2 regions of the Paenibacillus barengoltzii G22 genome follow, and region 1 is predicted to be linked to the other one. Evidence: riboswitches for the same ligand, from Rfam matches in the RefSeq annotation. Region 1 holds a riboswitch; the other holds the start of a gene.

What was found. Region 1 has a riboswitch for glycine ahead of sdaAB (L-serine ammonia-lyase, iron-sulfur-dependent subunit beta). Riboswitches for the same ligand answer to the same signal wherever they lie in the genome.
Region 2: another riboswitch for glycine. It lies ahead of gcvT (glycine cleavage system aminomethyltransferase GcvT); the one in region 1 lies ahead of sdaAB (L-serine ammonia-lyase, iron-sulfur-dependent subunit beta).

Annotation. Positions count from the first base shown of each region.
Region 1 is NZ_KE159653.1:1,182,096-1,191,762, forward strand. It holds gene C812_RS13715 (nucleotidyltransferase domain-containing protein) at 81-962, opposite strand; gene C812_RS13720 (SDR family NAD(P)-dependent oxidoreductase) at 1,004-1,768, opposite strand; gene C812_RS13725 (ArsR/SmtB family transcription factor) at 1,844-2,182, opposite strand; gene C812_RS13730 (MFS transporter) at 2,322-3,728, shown strand; gene sdaAA (L-serine ammonia-lyase, iron-sulfur-dependent, subunit alpha) at 3,872-4,753, opposite strand; gene sdaAB (L-serine ammonia-lyase, iron-sulfur-dependent subunit beta) at 4,771-5,442, opposite strand; glycine riboswitch at 5,607-5,732, opposite strand; gene C812_RS13745 (S8 family serine peptidase) at 6,219-9,667, shown strand, end outside.
Region 2 is NZ_KE159652.1:1,370,522-1,380,188, forward strand. It holds gene C812_RS06460 (DedA family protein) at 1-454, shown strand, start outside; gene C812_RS06465 (undecaprenyl-diphosphate phosphatase) at 470-1,318, shown strand; gene gcvPB (aminomethyl-transferring glycine dehydrogenase subunit GcvPB) at 1,382-2,899, opposite strand; gene gcvPA (aminomethyl-transferring glycine dehydrogenase subunit GcvPA) at 2,887-4,251, opposite strand; gene gcvT (glycine cleavage system aminomethyltransferase GcvT) at 4,271-5,401, opposite strand; glycine riboswitch at 5,512-5,619, opposite strand; glycine riboswitch at 5,623-5,721, opposite strand; gene gcvH (glycine cleavage system protein GcvH) at 5,967-6,362, shown strand; gene mtnB (methylthioribulose 1-phosphate dehydratase) at 6,466-7,140, opposite strand; gene proC (pyrroline-5-carboxylate reductase) at 7,211-8,071, opposite strand; gene C812_RS06500 (glutamate-5-semialdehyde dehydrogenase) at 8,123-9,370, opposite strand.

The DNA.
Region 1 (9,667 bases):
GCATCTGTGTCACTAATTTTTGATGTTTATTATAAAAGAGAAAAAAGAAAGAACCGCCTCAGCGGTCCTTTGAGTGGTTCTTACCTTATTCTCATCTTCCACACTTCCTGCAGAACGGAAATGAACATTTCATCCAGCATTTCAGACAAAGCCGAGCCCCTATTTCGACTCGGGGGCTCCAAGATCGATGCGAGCCGCTCGTATCCTTCTATTCGACCGGTTAAATAACCGTCCAAACGCGAAAGACGGGACTCGGACTCTGGGTGGGCTCCGCTTCGCTTCAATTCCAGCAGCAGGTCGATCTCTTCGCGGATCCCGCCGTCCAAGTCCGGTAATGCAGCTTCAAGCAGCAACTCTATGCTCATTGGCGGCGGGCTGCTATAGCGCTCGATCCAAGCACAAGCCAACACAGGCCGGAGTACCGAAAGGTATGCCTTTGGGGCAGCTTGCTTGCCGAGGTGCTGGGGGCGCCAATTTTGCTTCGCCATATGCAAGTAATGGTACATCGCCGCTTTGGCAGAGAAAGCACGTTCTGCGAGCGACTGCAACCGTTCCTTTAAGGAGTAGGCTTCGGTATAAACAATAGGAGCAGACAGCCACTCGAACAAAGACGGGTTACCCTTCCCAAGCAGCGACAGAGCCTTGCGCAGATCCCAACCCGCAAGGTCAAGGCTGCAGGCGTTCCCCAACTGAGCCGGACCAAGTGAATCAACGCCAGTGGCTCGTTCTTCTGTTTCTCCCGTTGGGCCATACTCGATGACGTCCCTTTTTTCTCGGAGCGACAAATACCACTCCACCGGCCGCACATAAATGAACCTGACGTCGTAGTCGCTGGCAGGAGACGCAGTACCCCAGGCCCGGCTGCCCGCTTCGCAGGCATACAAAATCCGCACCCGCTCCGCCATCTCCATCTGTCGTAAATGGCTCTGGATCAACGAGTAGCTTCCTTCCGCCGATTCCACCTTGCGCGCCTCCTTCTTATCCAGCCTCACTTAGCCATGGCCTAAATAGCCGGCATCACATTTCCACCGGTCACCGGGAGGTACGCTCCTGTGATAAAACCAGCTAAATCAGAAGCCAGGAACGCCACCGCATTGGCAATATCTTGATCTTCTCCCCGCCGCTTCAGCGGAACTCCAGTAATATAAGCTGTATCATTCCGATCCGTCAGTTCACGGTCGCGATCGCTGATCGTCCAGCCCGGGGCGACCTGATTTACGGTTATCCCGTACTCCCCAACCTCTTTAGCCAGGACGCGGTAAACGCCGTCCATGCCTCTTTTCCCTGCCGTATACGCCGACTGGTTGGGGAAGTTCTGCATAGCGCACTCGGTATTAATTCCGATAAAGCGCCCCTTTCTTTTGTCCATCATCGCAGGAATAAATGCCTTGGCCAGGAACACACTCTGCAGAACACAGGATTCAAACTGGCTCACGTAGTCTTCCGCTGGTTGCTTCAGAACCGAAGTCCAGTTATATTGCACCACGGCATTGGCAACAACGATGTCCGGATCGCCAAGTTCCGCCGTAACCTTCGCTTGGATTGCTTGGATATCCGCTTCCTTCGTAATGTCGCCTTGTACGATCAAGGCCTCTCTTCCGGTCGCAGTGATCTCTTGAAATAATTCCCGGGCTTTGGCTTCGTTATTCACATAATGAATAACTACCTTTGCTCCGCAATCGGACAATGTCCGGGTGATCACCCGACCTAACTGCCCAGTCGCTCCGGTAATCAGCGCAATTTGTCCTGAGAGATCCAGATTTAACATAAGGTAAGCTCCCCTTTGGCTTCGATTTCTCACTCAAGTCTCTACTTTAATAAGAACATCTTAAATAAGAACATCTTACTCCGATTCGGCGCATTGCTCCTGCGATTGGGTTTTCTCATAAGCCTCCAGGATCGAATTCAACAACCCGGGAAAGCGGGCTTCCAAATCCTCTTCCCGCACCGATATAAACCGCTGTGTCCCTTGGATTCGAGTCGTGATGACACCGGCTTCCCGCAGTGTCCGGATATGGTGAGACAACGTTGATTTCGCGATTGGAACCTCGAAATAATTACATGGCCGTTCGCCGGAACGCCGCATTTCCGCCACGACGCTAAGCCGAATCGGGTCACTTAACGCATATAATACGGAAGACAATTGAATATCATCCCGTTCGGGGTGGTATAGAACTTTCATAAGGAAAAACTCCTTTATTACTAAATTTCGTGATGAATTTTATTCTCCCCTCTTTACATCATAAGATAAGGCGTGTTATATTTCAAACGTTCGATTATATTAGAACAATAGAACAAAGATAAGAGTGGAGGTAAAAATCATGCGTAACACTACCACCGGTCCTCAATCTTCCGGAACTCCCACTTCTTCGGAAGCACTCCAACGCGAAGGGCTGCTGACAGTGTTGCTTGCTTTCGCTGTCGTTCTGGTCATCATGAATACAGCGATGTTTAACTTGGCGCTGCCGGACATCACCAATACGTTCCAAATGTCAGCGGCCACTTCGTCACTAATCGTCACCGGCTATTCGATTATGTTCGCCATCTCGTCGATCACATTCAGCCGGCTTTCCGATTTCCTGCCGATTCGGCGATTACTGGCAATTGGACTTACGACACTGGGTCTTGCCGCCATTACCGGGTTGTTCAGCCCCAACTTCTGGATCGTGCTCGTTGTTCGCATCGTGCAAGCATCTGGTGCAGGAGCAGTCATATCGTTATCCCTGGTTACATTATCCCGTTACGTTCCCGTCGAGCGGCGTGGCAAAGCGATGGCTATGATCATGTCGGCCGTATCACTGGGTCTTGGTCTGGGGCCCGTTGCCGGCGGCGCGATTGTCGAATATTTTGGCTGGAGATACCTGTTTATCATCACGGCGTTAACTCTGATTCTGGTACCGCTGTTTCTTCGGTATATTCCAAAAGAACAACCCGTACGGGGATCGTTTGACACTCTTGGTGCAATATTCGTCGCTGTGGGAACAACAGGTTTGCTGATGTACTTGACACAGCATTCCTGGTTGGCACTCGCCATTGGCGCAGTTGCGCTAGCGCTGTTCGTCTGGCGCATACGCACCGTCGCAGATCCGTTTGTTTCGCCCGCTTTATTTCGTAACGGGTCATATTTAGCATTGTCGATCGTAGGGATCGCGTCGTATTTGGCCAGCTTTGCCACCTTGTTTTTGCTGCCGCAAATTTTAGTGCATCACTTCGAATTAACTGCCAGCCATGCCGGTCTGATCATCTTCCCGGGTTCGATCCTCGCGACGGTGGCTTCCCGCAAGGTAGGTTCAATCATAGACCGTCACGGGAACGGTATGATCCTGCGGTACGTTCCGCTGCTCGTATTGATCTCTATGGTTTTGTTCGCGTTGTTCAGCGGGCAATCATGGCTCGCCATCCTGTTTATCTATATTCTGATGAGCCTTGGATTTACGATAATCTCGAGCAGTGTATCCAATGAAATCTCCCGTGTTCTTCCGGCATCTCAGGTAGGTTCGGGAATGGGCCTTTACCAGCTGTTGCAATTCTTTAGCGGTGCTTTCAGCGTCGCCATGGCATCCAGCGCAATGGAATGGCAGCACGGTTTGCCGTTGTCCACGGCTTACTCGAACATTTTCTGGGGCTTGATGGTGATCGCGCTGCTTGCACTCGTCTCGTCGTTCGTCTATTTGCGCAGCGTTACTGTTAAAATAAGTCCGCAACAAAGTACCTCTTTGGAAGCATAACCCGATAAAACTCATACAACCCCTGAGGGAGCATTCCATAGGCGATCCTATCGATGCCCCGCAGGGGTTTTGTTTTTTTCGCAATCCAGTTCCGCAATATCCAGTGCAGCAGCGGCGTTAAGTTGAAGATAAGGGGTACACAATCACTTCTTCCGACTGCGCAGCTCCTTCATGATCTTACGGCCGGTTGGCGTTTGCGCCAGCCCTCCTTGCGCGGTTTCGCGGTGGCGGCTAGGCATCGCTGAGCCGACCTCCAGCATCACGTCGATCACTTCATCCGACGGGATCGCGCTGCGCACACCGGCCAAGGCCATATCAGCGGCAGCCAGCGCATTGACCGCTCCAAAGCCGTTGCGAACGATGCAAGGGATTTCGACCAGGCCGCCAACAGGATCGCAGATCAGGCCCAGCGTGTTCTTGAGCGCGAGGCCAACGGCGTGCACCGCCTGTTCCGGCGTCCCGCCGCGCAGCTCGACCATCGCCCCGGCCGCCATTCCGATCGCCGATCCAACCTCTGCCTGGCAGCCGCCTTCCGCGCCGGAAATAAACGAGTTGTTGGCGATCACATAACCGATGGCTCCAGCGCAAAACAGCCCGCGCACGAGATGCTCATCCTCCCATCCGAAGCGCTCTTGGGCGCTGACGAACACGCCAGGGATGATGCCGCAGGAGCCCGCCGTCGGCGTAGCGACGATGCGCCCCATCGAGGCGTTCACCTCGGAGACGGCCAGCGCATAAGCCATGGCCTGACATGCGATGTCACCAACCGAAGCCTCACTGCGATTGCGGTAGGCTTCGACCCTTTTGGCATCGCCGCCAGTCAGCCCGCTTGTGGAGACGATGTCCTCGGTCAGCCCTTTATGTACCGCCGTTTTCATGATTTGGTAGTACTCGTTCATGGCAGCCACAATTTCTTCCTCCGTTTGCCCGCTCTCTTCCACCTGATCCTGAATCATGATGCTGGAGATCGTCTTGGATTCCCGTTCACAAAGTTCAACCAGCTCACGCAAATTTTTAAAACGCATCGTGCTCCCTCCTCGTTTTACTTCGTCAGATCAATGTAGGACACTTGGCTGACATGCTCCAACGCACGGATCGCCTCCACTAATTCCGGCGGAATGGACGAGTCGGCCTCCACAACCGTCAGCGCCTCGGCAGTCCGCCCTTTCCGATCGGTAATAATGTAGCCGATATTCACATTCTCCCGGCTGAACAAAGCCGTAATTCCTGCCAACACTCCTTGTCGGTCCGCGTGGGAGATGACCAGCGTTGGCAGCTCGCCTGAGCATTTCACCTCAAAACCGTTAATATTGCGAATAACGATGGTCCCTCCGCCGATGGATGCCCCCATGACCTCGATAGAACTTCCGTCTTGGCAGGTCAGTTTTATTTTTACCGTATTCGGATGAGCCCCAGGCAGGACTCCAGTGGTAAACACCACTTCAATCCCCTGCTGTTCAGCATTCTGTATCGACTGGCGGATTCGCTCATCGTCCGTTCGGTAATCCAGTATGCCGCCAACGATGGCCAGATCGGTTCCGTGTCCACTGTACGTCTCAGCAAAGGAGCCGTAAAAGCAAATCTCCGCCTTGACCGGCGCGGTTCCGAGCAGCTGACGGGCAAATCGTCCAATCCGTACAGCACCGGCCGTATGTGAACTGGAAGGCCCAATCATCGCTGGACCAATAATTGAAAATACGCTTTTAAATCGCATCGCTACATCTCCCCATCATTTTTATATGACGAAAAAGAGACAGAACAAAAAGGCTGCTGCCTTTCGCTCTGTCCCCGTTACCTGAAAGTTTAATGGTCCCGGTCCAAACCTAACATCCGAGATCCATGTACCTCTTGGGTGGCTGTTCGCTCTCTCCAGAGTGGCGTCCGATCATGGTCCTTGTACCTGAGAGATTCGGCTGCCGGCTGCAGGACCGACCCTTGCTCCTTCGGTGCCGCTAAGCCGGTTCCCTCTTCGGTTCAGCCCGCGGACTCTCCCATCATCCTCATTCGCCAATATGAATTTGTGCTTAATGTAAACCGAAGTTAGCAAGATGTCAAGATAACTCACATAAAATCCGATAATTTGCATCAAATTCTAGTTATTTTTTCCTATTTTTATGAGAAAATATGTATATTTTACACATCCAGCCACTTGTACGCCTGATTTTGCAGATATATACTGTCCGTAACAACCCCAGATATTACCTTATTTTATGAAATGTTGAGAAATAAGGTTCATTCCATGTTAACTTTTCTTCACACTATGACCCCTGCTAACCTAACGATTCACTCCACACCATTGGTTTCAACTCACATCTTCCATGGTTTACTACGCCTGATTCCACTATTTTACATAAAGGAGGTGATGTAACCAAGAGGCAATTGATTCATTTTTTGTCAGTCGTCATGCGTCCGGACTCAGCTCTTGTTACTCCGGACGACCGTCACAGGATGAATGTTGGGCTTAAAACTTAATCAAAGGGAGTGAAGAAGTTGATAAGTCTCAAGAGATTTCGCAAACCTTTCTCGCTTGGCATGTCGATCCTTCTTGCGTTAACTCTCGTTCCCGTCGCTTCCGCCAGCAGCAGCAGCGTATCGGGACAAAGCAGCTTGAGATCGTCCGCGCCCCAAGTGGCCGAAGCCAAAATCGACGCTAAATTGCAGTCCCAGTTTAAGCAAGACGACTTCGTCACCTACCTCGTCAAACTCAAGGAGCAGACCGATACCAACTCGGTCGCCAAGCTGGCTCTTCAGAAAGCCCAGCTGGAGAAATCGACTCCTTCCGCCGCGAAGCTGTCCGTACGGACTTCCGTTGTCAGCGCTTTGCGCGAAACGGCCTCCCGCACCCAATATAAGCTGGAGGAATACTTGCGGAAAGCCCAGCAATCCGGAGAGGTGAAAGACTACAAAAGCTACTTTATCGTAAATGCCATGGCCGTGACAAGCTCCAAAGAAGTGCTGGAGCGAATCGCCCTTTTCCCCGAAGTGGAGAAAATTCTGCCGAATGAAGAACGACATCTGCAAAAGGTTGAAATCGATAAAGATGCGGCTGTAGAGCCTGCCGTAAAGATGCCTGCTGTGAAACCGGCCGACGAGGTCTCCACTTCACTGGGCGATTCAAAGCAAGCGACCAAGGACGTTAACCCAAGCAGCGTTGAATGGAATATTGCCCAAATCAACGCCCCTGAGGTGTGGAACATGGGCATCGATGGCACCGGCATCGTGGTCGCCAACCTCGATACCGGCGTGGATTACAACCACCCGGCCTTAAGAAGCAAATGGCGCGGACTGGATGCTTCGGGCAATATCGTGGATCCCGAGCTCAGCTGGTATGATCCGCACAGCCACGCTCCGCTGCCTGCCGATTCCCATGGCCACGGTACGCACACCATGGGAACGATGGTTGGTTCGGAGCCAGACGGCTCGAACCAGATCGGCGTCGCGCCTGGTGCAAAATGGATCGCTGTCCGGATTTTTAATCCTACCACAACGGATGACATCATCCTGGATGGCGGCCAATGGCTGCTCGCGCCAGTGGATGCCGAAGGGAATCTGCATCCGGAGCTCGCTCCTGACGTGGTGAACAACTCCTGGGGAGGCGGTCCCGGCATCGATGAATGGTTCCGCCCGATCGTACAAGCTTGGAGAAGCGCGCAAATCTTCCCTGAGTTCTCGGCGGGCAACACCGATTTTGATAACCCCGGCGGTCCGGGTTCGGTAGCTGCGCCAGCGAACTATCCAGAAGCGTTCGCTACCGGCGCTACGGACATCAACGGGAATTTAGCGGATTTCTCTTTGCGTGGACCTTCCCCTTACGATGAAATTAAACCGGAGGTTTCCGCGCCAGGTGTTAACATTCGTTCCTCTGTTCCTGGCGGAGCTTATCAGGGCGGCTGGAACGGCACCTCGATGGCAGGTCCGCATACGACAGCCATCGCGGCCTTGCTGCTGCAGGCGAACCACTCGCTCACAGTAGACCAGTTGGAAGAAATTCTGACCAGCACGGCTACACCACGTACGGACAGCGAATATCCGACGACGCCTAACAACGGATATGGAAGTGGTATCGTTAATGCGTTGGATGCCGTAGGCTCCGTGCTGCAAGGCATCGGTACGGTCTCAGGTCGTGTGATCACGGCAGGGGAGGATTTAGAGGAACCGGTGCTGACACATACACCGCCTACTTTAATATATGAAGGCTTCGATGTGACGTTATCCGCTCAAGTAAGCGATGATGTTGCCGTCACATCCGTTGAATTTTACGCCAAAGAAGCCGGAACCAGCCATTATGTATACATTCCAGCTGTACGAGTGTCGGGGAACGAAAAAGACGGGGTATATGAAGCAACGATCCCCTCTTTCCTAATTAGTACGGCCGGGCTCGACTACTACATTCGGGTGAACGACTACGGTAACAACGGGTTTGACAGCGCCCCTTACTCCGTGACCGTATCCGCCGGTGTTGTGCCCGGTTATCTGCAGGATTTCGAAACGGATATCTCTGGGTTTATGTCCGGCGGAGCCGGGAATACCTGGGCTTGGGGAACACCGGTCAGCGGACCGGGCAGTGCTTATTCCGGTGACAAGGTGTACGCTACCAATCTAACCGACAGTTATGAACCCCTTGCCAATTCCTATCTGCTGGCACCTCCAATTGATTTAACCGACAGCCCGGAAGGGGCCATCCTCTCTTTCAAACATTGGTACGATCTTGAGGAAGAATTTGATGTCGGTACGTTGTACATGGCAACCTTGGATACCGATTATGCCTTTGTACCGGTGGCAGAATATACAGGAACGAGCAACGGCTGGGAAACGCAATATCTGGATCTGCGCGACTATGCCGGTCAGCAAGTGTACTTGCAATTTGGCTTAACGAGTGACGGTGTCGTGCAGAAAGCAGGGTGGTATCTGGATGATCTCTCCCTGCAATTGCCTGATGACTCTGCTCCTGCAGCTCCTACAGATCTGAGCGGCTCCGCCACCTTCGTTGGCAGCGTTGAACTGACCTGGTCTCCTTCCGTTGATGAGGACGTAAAAGAGTACACCGTATACCGTTCCACAACTTCAGGATCCGGTTATGAAGAGCTCATTACAACGTCTTCGACGGAATATACCGACACCACAACCGAAACGGACCAAACGTATTATTATGCGGTCACCGCAACGGACTACAGCGGTAATGAAAGCGCCAAGTCGGAAGAATTGGAGATCAACGTTGTTCATCCGATTACCATTTTCAGCGACAACTTTGACGGCGACAGCGATAACGGCTGGACGCACAGCGGCGCAGGGGACAAATGGGAACGCGGCACTCCGATGGATCCCGGTCCGACCAGCGCTGTATCTGAGCCAAACGTATGGGGAACTGATCTCGACAACTATTATGAGAATGGAACAAATGCTTCGCTTGTCTCCCCAACGATCGATTTGAGTACCGTCGATAATGCAACCCTTGTGTTTGATCATTGGTTTGAAATTGAGACCAACTTTGATTACGGTTATGTGGAAGCCAGCTCCGACGGCGGAGCGACATGGCACGAGCTGGGGAGATTTTCGCATAACACCGAGGGCAAGGTTTGGAGCACTGCTTATTACGATCTCGAGGATTACGTCGGAGAACAGGTACAGGTTCGTTTCCGATTAAATACAGACGGCAGCGTTGTGAGAGCCGGCTGGTACATCGACAATGTTCAGGTGCTGAATGTGAATACACCTGAAGATCAGGTGACAAGCAATGTGCTTGGCAACACTGGAACGAAAATGGACAAGGTTGTAAAATCCGGACCAGCCTACAAACTGACGCGCACAAGTAAGGCTGAATTCGAACGACTAGTGAAGGAAGCGAAGCCATCTGGTGACATCGGCATCAGCAGCCTGCCGGCCAGCGCAACCGTGACGGTGGTGGAAACCGGTCGTTCTGTCAAAACCGATCCAGCCAC
Region 2 (9,667 bases), on a different contig from region 1:
TTCGGTGTTTGGCGCCGTGATCCTATATGGGATCGGGTATCTGGTGAACGTTGACCGATTGGAAGGGTGGATCGATCGCTACGGTCGGTTCCTGCGCCTGAAAAAAGAAGATGTCCGCCGCGCGGATGCCTGGTTTGATCGATATGGCTATTGGACGGTACTGTTCTGCCGGATGGTCCCGCTGATTCGCAGCTTGATCTCGATTCCGGCCGGCATGTCGAAAATGAAATTTGGCCAGTTCCTGCTGTTTACCACGATCGGGACGTTGATTTGGAATGTGGCGCTCGTCTTGCTTGGAGCGGCGGTAGGAGGTTCCTGGGCAGAGATCGTCGCCTTTATGGACGTCTATTCCAACATCGCCTATGCTATTATAGTATTTGGTGTGTTGTTGGGCTTCCTCTGGCTGCGTCGGAGAAAGAAGGAGCTTCGCGGAAACATCAAAACAGAGAGATAAGGAGAAACCTACGAAATGAACTTGTTGGAACTCATGAAAGCTATTATTCTTGGCCTGGTGGAGGGACTTACAGAGTTTGCGCCGGTGTCCTCCACGGGGCATATGATCATTGTGGATGATATGTGGCTGAAAACCGAGGAGCTGCTCGGTTCAAAGTATGTGGCGAACACGTTTAAAGTCGTGATCCAACTCGGCTCGATTTTGGCGGTCTTGGTCGTGTTCCGCAACCGATTTATCGATTTGCTGGGGCTGTCGCGCTGGATGCCGAAGGCCAAAGGGGAAGCGGCCAGACAGAGCGGACCGCGGTTGAAGCTGATGCAGGTGATCGTGGGGTTGATTCCTGCCGGGATTCTTGGTGTGTTATTTGAGGATTTTATTGATGAGCATCTATTCTCCACCGCAACCGTATTAATTGGCCTGGTGATCGGAGCGCTGCTGATGATCGCCGCCGACCGGTTTGCGCCCAAGCGCGCAAGCGTGGATACTGTTGACCAAATAACGTACAAGCAGGCGCTCGGCATAGGGTTGTTCCAATGTCTGTCGATCTGGCCGGGCTTCTCCCGTTCGGGTTCGACGATTTCCGGCGGGGTGCTGCTAGGTTTGAGCCACCGGGCTGCAGCCGATTTCACCTTTATCATGGCCGTTCCGATCATGGCTGGGGCTAGTTTTATTTCCTTGGTGAAGAATCTGGAATATTTCACGATCGATGCACTGCCTTTCTTTGTTGTTGGCTTTATCAGTGCCTTCGTGTTTGCGTTGTTGGCGATCCGATTCTTCTTGAAGCTCATCGACCGCATCAAGCTGGTGCCGTTTGCGGTGTACCGCATTTTGCTGGCGCTCGTGATCTGGGTAGTTTATTTCTAATGTTTTGATGAAAAAAAGAGATGCTGCTTAAATAGCAACATCTCTTTTTTTGTTAGGGTGGCCTTAGCCGCAAGCACAGTTCAGCACTGGCTTCCGGGCGGCGCCGGTTTCGTCCAGACGCGTCACCGGAGTGGTGTACGGAGCGTTCCTTAACATTTCCGGATTCGTTTCAGCTTCTTTCGCGATGGCGATCATGACGTCAATAAAGCCGTCCAGCGTTTCCTTGCTTTCGGTTTCCGTCGGTTCAATCATGATACATTCCTCTACGTTCAGCGGGAAGTAGATAGTTGGCGGATGATAGCCGAAATCGAGCAGCCGCTTGGCGACGTCCAGCGTGCGGATGCCATACTTCGCCAGCCCGCTGCCGGACATGACGAATTCGTGCTTGCATGGTTGATCCGGGTACGGCAATTCGTAATAAGGCGCCAAGCGTTTCATCATGTAATTGGCGTTTAAAACGGCATTTTCCGAGACTTGGCGAAGTCCATCAGGGCCTAAGCTGCGGATATAAGCATATGCGCGAACCAGGATGCCAAAATTACCGTAAAAAGCTTTCACCCGGCCAATCGAGCTGCCCGATCCACTCTCAGCGCCACCTGCGGCCTCTTCGGAGCGAGCACCGCGGATGGCGTACCGCCCGGATTCGTCCTTGACGATTCGGGGTTCAGGCAGAAACGGTATGAGCCGCTCCTTGACGCCAACTGGACCGGCGCCCGGACCACCGCCGCCATGCGGGGTGCTCATCGTTTTGTGCAGGTTGAGGTGCACGACGTCAAAGCCCATATCGCCAGGGCGGGCGATCCCCATGATGGCGTTGGAGTTCGCGCCGTCATAATACAGCAATCCGCCGGCTTCGTGCACAATGTCGGCGATCTCCAGGATCTGTTCCTCGAACAAGCCCAGCGTGTTCGGGTTGGTGAGCATCAGCGCAGCCGTGTCCTCGCCAACGGCGGCGCGCAGCGCGTCCAGGTCCACCATGCCGCGCTTGGTGGACGGGATGGTCACCGTCTCGAAGCCGGCGACTGAGGCGCTGGCTGGGTTCGTGCCGTGCGAAGAGTCCGGCACGATCACCTTGGTGCGTTTCTCGCCGCGGCTTTCGTGGTAAGCGCGGATCATCATCAGGCCGGTCCATTCCCCGTGGGCTCCGGCCGCCGGTTGCAGTGTCACGGCATCCATACCGGTGAGTCCGGCTAAATCCTGCTGCAGACGGTACATCAGTTCAAGTGCCCCTTGCACACTTTCCTCCGGTTGATAAGGATGGATTTTTGCCAGGCCAGGGTAACGTGCAACATCTTCATTCACCTTCGGGTTGTATTTCATCGTACAGGAGCCGAGCGGATAGAAACCGTTGTCTACCCCGAAATTCCGGCGGGACAACGCGGTATAATGCCGAATCACGTCAACTTCATAAACTTCGGGAAAAGCGAGGTCTTCGCTCCGCAGCATGCCCTTGGGGACGAGCTCTTCCTTCGGGGTGGTTGGGACGTCGCATTCCGGCAGAGAATAGCCGATCCGCCCAGGGCGGCTGCGCTCAAATATCAACAATTCATCAGATTTCGTCGTCTCTTTTATTTCGAGCATATTGATTCCTCCAGTACGCGGGCGAATTGGTCAATTTCCGCTTTGCTGCGCTTCTCCGTCACGGCGACCAGCAGATGGCCGGCGAGTTCAGGATAGCTGCGTCCCAGATCGTACCCGCCGATAAATCCGGCGGCAAGCAGATCTCGCTGCAGTTTGGTCAGATCAGTCCCCTCCGGCAACTGAAGCACAAACTCGTTGAAAAATGGTGACTCAAAAGCGGCGCTTACGCCAGGGATAGCAGTGAACACCTGTTTGGCATAATGGCTTTTCTGCAAATTCAGCTCTGCTACTTCAGCCATGCCTTGCTTACCCATCACGGATAAGTAAACGGAGGCAGCCAAGGCAAGCAACGCTTGGTTGGAGCAGATGTTCGAGGTCGCTTTTTCGCGGCGAATATGCTGCTCGCGGGCTTGCAGGGTCAGGACGAACCCGCGCTTGCCATTGCGATCGGTGGTCTGCCCAACGATCCGGCCAGGGATCCGGCGCATATACGTTTCAGATACGGCAAAGAAGCCGCAGGTTGGACCGCCAAAGGAGGGGGCCAGCCCCAAAGGCTGGGCGTCACCAACGACGATATCGGCACCAAGCTTCCCTGGCGCTTCCAGCAGGCCCAGAGCGAGCGGATTACTGCTGACGATCAGCAAGCTCCCTTGGGCATGAGCTAGTTCGCCAATGGCTCGAAGATCTTCCAGGGAGCCAAAGAAATTCGGGTTTTGGATCAAGACAGCTGCGGTGTCCTTAGTGATGGCCGCAGTAAGTGCCTCGCGATCGGTCACACCTTGTTCCCAACCAACCTCAACGATCTCCAGGTTCAAGCCGTGGGCGTAAGTGGCGAGCACCTCGCGTGCTTCCGGATGGACGGTGCGGGAGACGACCAGCTGTTTGCGTCTGGTAGCCGCTGCGGCTAGGTTGCCAGCTTCCGCTAATGCGGTGGCTCCGTCGTACATGCTCGCATTAGCGACCTTAAGGCCAGTCAGCTCGCAGATGTACGACTGGAATTCAAATATTGCCTGCAGCTCGCCTTGGCTGATTTCCGGTTGATAGGGTGTGTACGCGGTATAAAATTCCGATCGCGACACGACGTGTTGAATGACGGAAGGGATGTGATGATCATAAATTCCGGCACCTAGAAAGCTGGTATACCGGTCGGTGTCGGCGTTGCGCCCGGCCAGTTCGGATAAGTGCCGGATCAGCGCGTATTCGTCTAGACGGGGAGATACCGGGAGTTCCCCTTGAAAGCGAATGTTCTCCGGGATGTCCTTGAACAGTTCCTGGACGGAGCTTACGCCGATCGTTTGCAGCATCTCCGCTTGATCTTGTTCGGTTAATGGTAAATAGCGATGTTTAAGCATCTGGTTTCGTGTTCTCCTTTCACCGCTTGGCGGCAGGGTTTTGGCGATAGAACGGCAACGGGACGACCTTGGCCTTCAGCCGCTTGCCACGGATGTCGACCTCTACGATCGTGTCGGGGTCGGCATAACGGGTGGAGAGGATCGCCATTCCGAGGTTTCTTTTCAGCGTTGGCGATTGCGTACCTGTCGTGACTTCTCCGATTGGTTCCTCTGATCCTTCGGCAAACACCTGGTAATGGGTGCGCGGAATCCCGCGGTCGATCATCTCCAGGCCAACGAGCCGGCGAGGAAGGCCTTGATCCCGCTGCTTGATCAACACATCGCGGCCGATGAAGTCGTCATTTTCCAGCTTCACGAATCGGTTTAAGCCTGCTTCGAGCGGGGTGATCTCAGGGCCCAGCTCCTGACCATACAGCGGCAGGCAAGCTTCAAAGCGCAACGTATCTCTGGCGCCCAGCCCGGCCGGGAGAAGGCCCTGGCTCTCCCCGGCTTTCATCACGACGTCCCAAAGCGCTTGTGCCTGCTCGGCCGCGACATACAACTCGAACCCATCCTCACCGGTATAACCGGTTCTGGACAGCAAGGCGGGGATGCCGGCAATCCGCGCTTCCCGAATAAACGTGAACGGACGCAACGCTCCAGGATCCTCCCCTTCGCAAAGAGGGGAGAGGAGGGAGGCGGCCAGCGGCCCTTGCACGGCAAGCAACGCTGTCTCGTCAGAGGCATTCCGCATGGTTACTCCTTCAGCGGGAAGGTGCTGCTGCAGCCAGTCCCAGTCTTTGTCAATATTCGAGGCATTGACCACCAGCATGTACTTGCCTTCTTCCAGATGATAGATCAACAGATCATCCACCACACCGCCATTGGGATAGCAGAGCAAGGTGTATTGGGCTTTTCCCGGTTGAAGCAGGGTCACATCGTTAGTGGTCATGTGTTGCAGAAAGCGTTCCGCCTCAGGACCCTCCACGTAAAATTCACCCATATGCGATACGTCAAACAGACCGGCGCGCTCGCGCACGGCTTCATGCTCTTTCTGGATGCCGCTGAACTGCACCGGCAGCTCCCAACCGCCGAAATCGATACAGCGGACTCCTTCATAACGCGCATATCCGGGATAGAGCGGCGTACGCCGCAAAGCGGATTCGGACATTACCATCACCTCGTAAGGGCCGGATCGGCCAATTTTTGAGAACAGCAAAAAAAGGACAGGCCAAAGAAAACCCGCTAACCTGCATAGAGAGGTCTAACGGTTCTTCCAGGCTCTGTCCTTTGTACCTGAGAGTTACCCTGCTTAGAGCTCAATGCTCGCGCAGGTTTCCCCTTGGGTGATTCACGTAACGCATACCTCTACGTGAATGCTCTCCAGAGTTGCGTCCGGCAGAGGTCCTTTTGCCTGAGAGATTCACCGCTTCGCGGCTTGCTCCTTCGGCGTTACAATCCCGTAATTGTAATCTCTCCCCCTGCCATCAACCGCAGCTTACACATCTCATTAATACTCAAAATCTGTCTAGATGTCAATAAAGTTATCATAATAATTTTAATTAATTTCGTTTACTGGAAAAGGCTACGCTTACATTTTACTAGACTCTATCAAATGTGTTAATAATATTGACATGAGAGCTAGGTTTGGAATAATCTGAACGAGGGAAATACGCAGATGAATCTTCCACAAAGTTTAAGGTACGCTAGATCATCCGAAAGAGGAGGAGCAAGCTTTGGCTAGTGAGATCAGGGAAAACGTGTTGTACAGCGATGAGCATGAATGGGTGCTTGATTTGGGGGATGGGACGGTGAAGATCGGCATCTCCGACGTAGCCCAACATCGGCTGGGCGACATTGTGTTCGTGGAGCTGCCCGAACCGGGGCAGGAATTCGAAGCGCAGGAAGGCATCGGAACGATCGAATCCGTGAAGACGGTGGCCGATTTGTTTACGCCGGTCAGCGGGACGGTGCTGGCGGTGAACCGGGAGCTGGACACCGCGCCGGAGCTCGTCAATGAAGAGCCCTACGATGGGGGCTGGATGGTCCATATTCGTTTGAAGGAGGACGCTAACGTCGCGTTGGCGAACTTGATGGACGCGAAGGCGTATGCGGAATTTATCGAGAGATAAATCAAGATCTTAGGCAAATGTAAAAAACTCGCGGTCAGCGTAATTGCGGGAGCTGCTGATGGTAGTTTAATCACTCCGCTTATCGCTTGTCGCGAGTTTTTTTTTAGGCATGATGCCCTTTGGGAGGCAACAGCAGGGAACGGTACAGCGCTTCAAACATAAACTCCAGCGCTTCCAGATGGCGCTTCGCCTCAGCGATGTTGGTTCCCCAGACATAGACCCCGTGATTTTGCAGCAGCAACGCCGGCACACGGGTATCTAGACTGCTTGGGATTTGCTTGAGGATGGCCGGGAGCTCAGCGGCGTTTGGCAGAATTGGCACTCGAGCCTCCGTCTGTGGCTCCCAGATCTCTAAGCTTTTGAGCAGCTCGTTCCCCTTGAGTGGAACGCCGCCATCCGCAGCAAAATAGCCGCTGAGCACGTTGTTGAACGTCGTATGTACGTGCACGATCGCGCCGCAACCGGTCATCCGGTAGATTCTTGAGTGAATCGGTGCATCGGAACTAGGCTTGAGTCGCGTGGGCTCGCAGGGGGCGCTGGCGGCGTCGACGAACAGCGCGCCAACCGAAGGGGAAGGGGCCGCTGACAGCTCCGACCAATATGTCTCGTCGGCCGTTATGGCAAACACAAACCGGTCCGGCGCATATCGCCCGACCCGCATCGACAAGCTGCCGCTGGAAGCGGGAAACCAACCGCGGGCAGCAAGCTCCTCCCGCAGGCGTTGGATGGCGTCCAGCGCCGCTTGTTTTTCTTCCCATGGGATATCGACGTAGTTCATGCTGCCGTCCCCCTTTCCTATTGGCCTTACGCACAGTGCGACCATCGCTGCACCATATGGCTGCAGCTTCTTACAAGAGCGCTTGTTTGACGGCTTCGCCCATTTCTTTCGAGCGTTCGGCGGCCCGGTGGACCGCAGCCTTTACGTTTGGCTGAAAGCTGCCGGCTTCCAGCACACCGATCGCCGCTTGCGTCGAACCGTTGGGCGAGGTGATGTCCGCACGCAGCTTGGTAGGCGCTTCTCCGGTTTCTGACATCATGAGGGCAGCGCCAAGTACCGTCTGTACGGTAAGATCACGAGATTGCTCAGGCGTTAATCCGCCTTCGATGCCCGCTTCAATCATCGCTTCCATCAGATAATAAACATATGCGGGTCCGCTCCCAGATACGCCCGTCAATATTTCCATTTGATCCTCTGGGATCACGCTAACCATCCCTACCGCTTCAAACATTGATAACACTTGGGCGCGCTGTTCCTCGGTGGTCTCCGGAGAGAAGGAGATTCCCGTCGCACCTTGTCCGATGGAGCAGGAGGTGTTGGGCATCGTGCGGGCGACAGCGACCGGGCTGCCAAGCAGCGCTTGAATCGTCGAAATCGATAAGCCAGCGATCAGCGAGACGATCAACTGACCCTCGCGCAGAAGCGGGCCCAATCCTGCCAAAGCTTCGCCGGCATCCTTTGGCTTCATCGCCAGGACGATAATCGATGCATCTCGCAAATAGACCTGTTTTGCGTCCGCTTCAGTCGCTGTTTGGACCTGGTAGGTTTGGGCTAAATAGTTGAGCCGTTCCCGGTTCGAGCGATTCAGCATCACAATTTGATCCGCGCTGGCAACTTGCTTATGGAGCAAGCCGCGTACGATCGCTTCAGCCATCGAACCTGCTCCATAGAAACAGATGGTGGAGGCGGACAGAGAAGGTATTGTTTTCATAGGATATGACCTCCGGTTTTTATTTTGGTTGAAAAAAAGGGGGGACGCCCGTTACTGCCGGATTTGTCCGTTCCCCTGGATGATATATTTACTTGAGGTGAGCGCAGTCAGCCCCATCGGGCCGCGGGCATGCAGCTTCTGGGTGCTGATGCCGATCTCCGCTCCGAACCCGAACTCGAATCCGTCGGTGAAGCGAGTGGAAGCGTTATGGTACACCGCCGCAGCATCAACTTCTTGCTGGAACCGTTCGGCATTCGCGCTGTCTTGGGTCACGATACACTCGGAGTGCTTCGTGCCGAAGCGGGCGATATGCGCCATCGCTTCGTCCAGATTACGAACGATTTTCACGTTGAGTATATAGTCGTTATACTCCGTGGCATAATCCTCATCCGTCGCGGGTACTGCCCAAGAGATAAGCTGTCTTGCGGCCTCATCGCCCCGCAGTTCAACCCCGGCTTCCTTGAAGCGATTCGCCAGCTCAACCAAATGTTGTGCGGCGAACGCCTCATGCACCAGCAGCGTTTCCATCGAATTGCAGACCGAAGGACGCTGAACTTTGGCATTCATCGCGATTTCTGTTGCCATCACAGGATCGGCAGAGGCATCCAAATACGTATGACAGATACCGGCACCCGTCTCGATGACTGGAACTGTGGCATTTTGCACGACCGTCTGGATCAGCGAGCTGCCGCCGCGCGGAATCACGACGTCCAGCAATCCGTTCAGCTTCAACATTTCGTCAACAGAGGCGCGGTTTGGATCCTCGATCAGTTGAACAGCATCAACCGGAACTTGCGTTCCCGCAAGCGCTTCGTGGATAATCTTTACGATTTGTCGGTTGGAGGACAAGGCGGAGGAGCCGCCGCGAAGCACAACGGCGTTGCCTGTCTTCAGGCATAAGCCCATGGCATCTACCGTTACGTTCGGCCGCGCTTCATAGACGATCCCAATGACGCCAAGCGGGACGCGGCGTTTGATGATATGCAGCCCGTTCGGACGGTTGATCGTTTCCAGCACGTCGCCTACCGGGTCAGGCAACTCAACGATTTGCCGCAGTCCTTCAGCGATCCCTTCAATGCGCGCATGGGTTAATGCCAGGCGATCCAATAAGGAAGGAGATGTCCCGTTATCCCGTCCCCGCTGCAGATCCTCTTCATTGGCCGCGAGGATCGCATCGCTGTTGCGAACAAGCGCATCGGCGACTGCCAACAGAGCGTCGTTTTTTTGCGCCGTTGTCAGACGATTCAGGACAGACACGGCCGTTCCGGCCAGCTTCGCTTTTTCTCTTACTTCACTCATAGGTATACCTCCTCGTATAGTATCTTTAAAAAGCTCTTTTAGGTTCATTTCCATCCCCCCGGGGGATGGAAAACAGCCTCCAAATTTCCAGCTTGTTCTTTGAAAATTCCATCAGGGACTGGACTTTCCGGTATGCCTCTGGACAATGGAACGTAGGGTCCATTCGGGGAAATCCTTCTGCCTCCAGTAGCATCGTCTACTCCTTAAGTCTGTTTCTCCGGTACGCGTCTGAGCTTCTTACCCGCTGGCTGTTCCCTTCGGCATCCCATGCCCGGTTTTAGCAGATCCGGGGCAGCT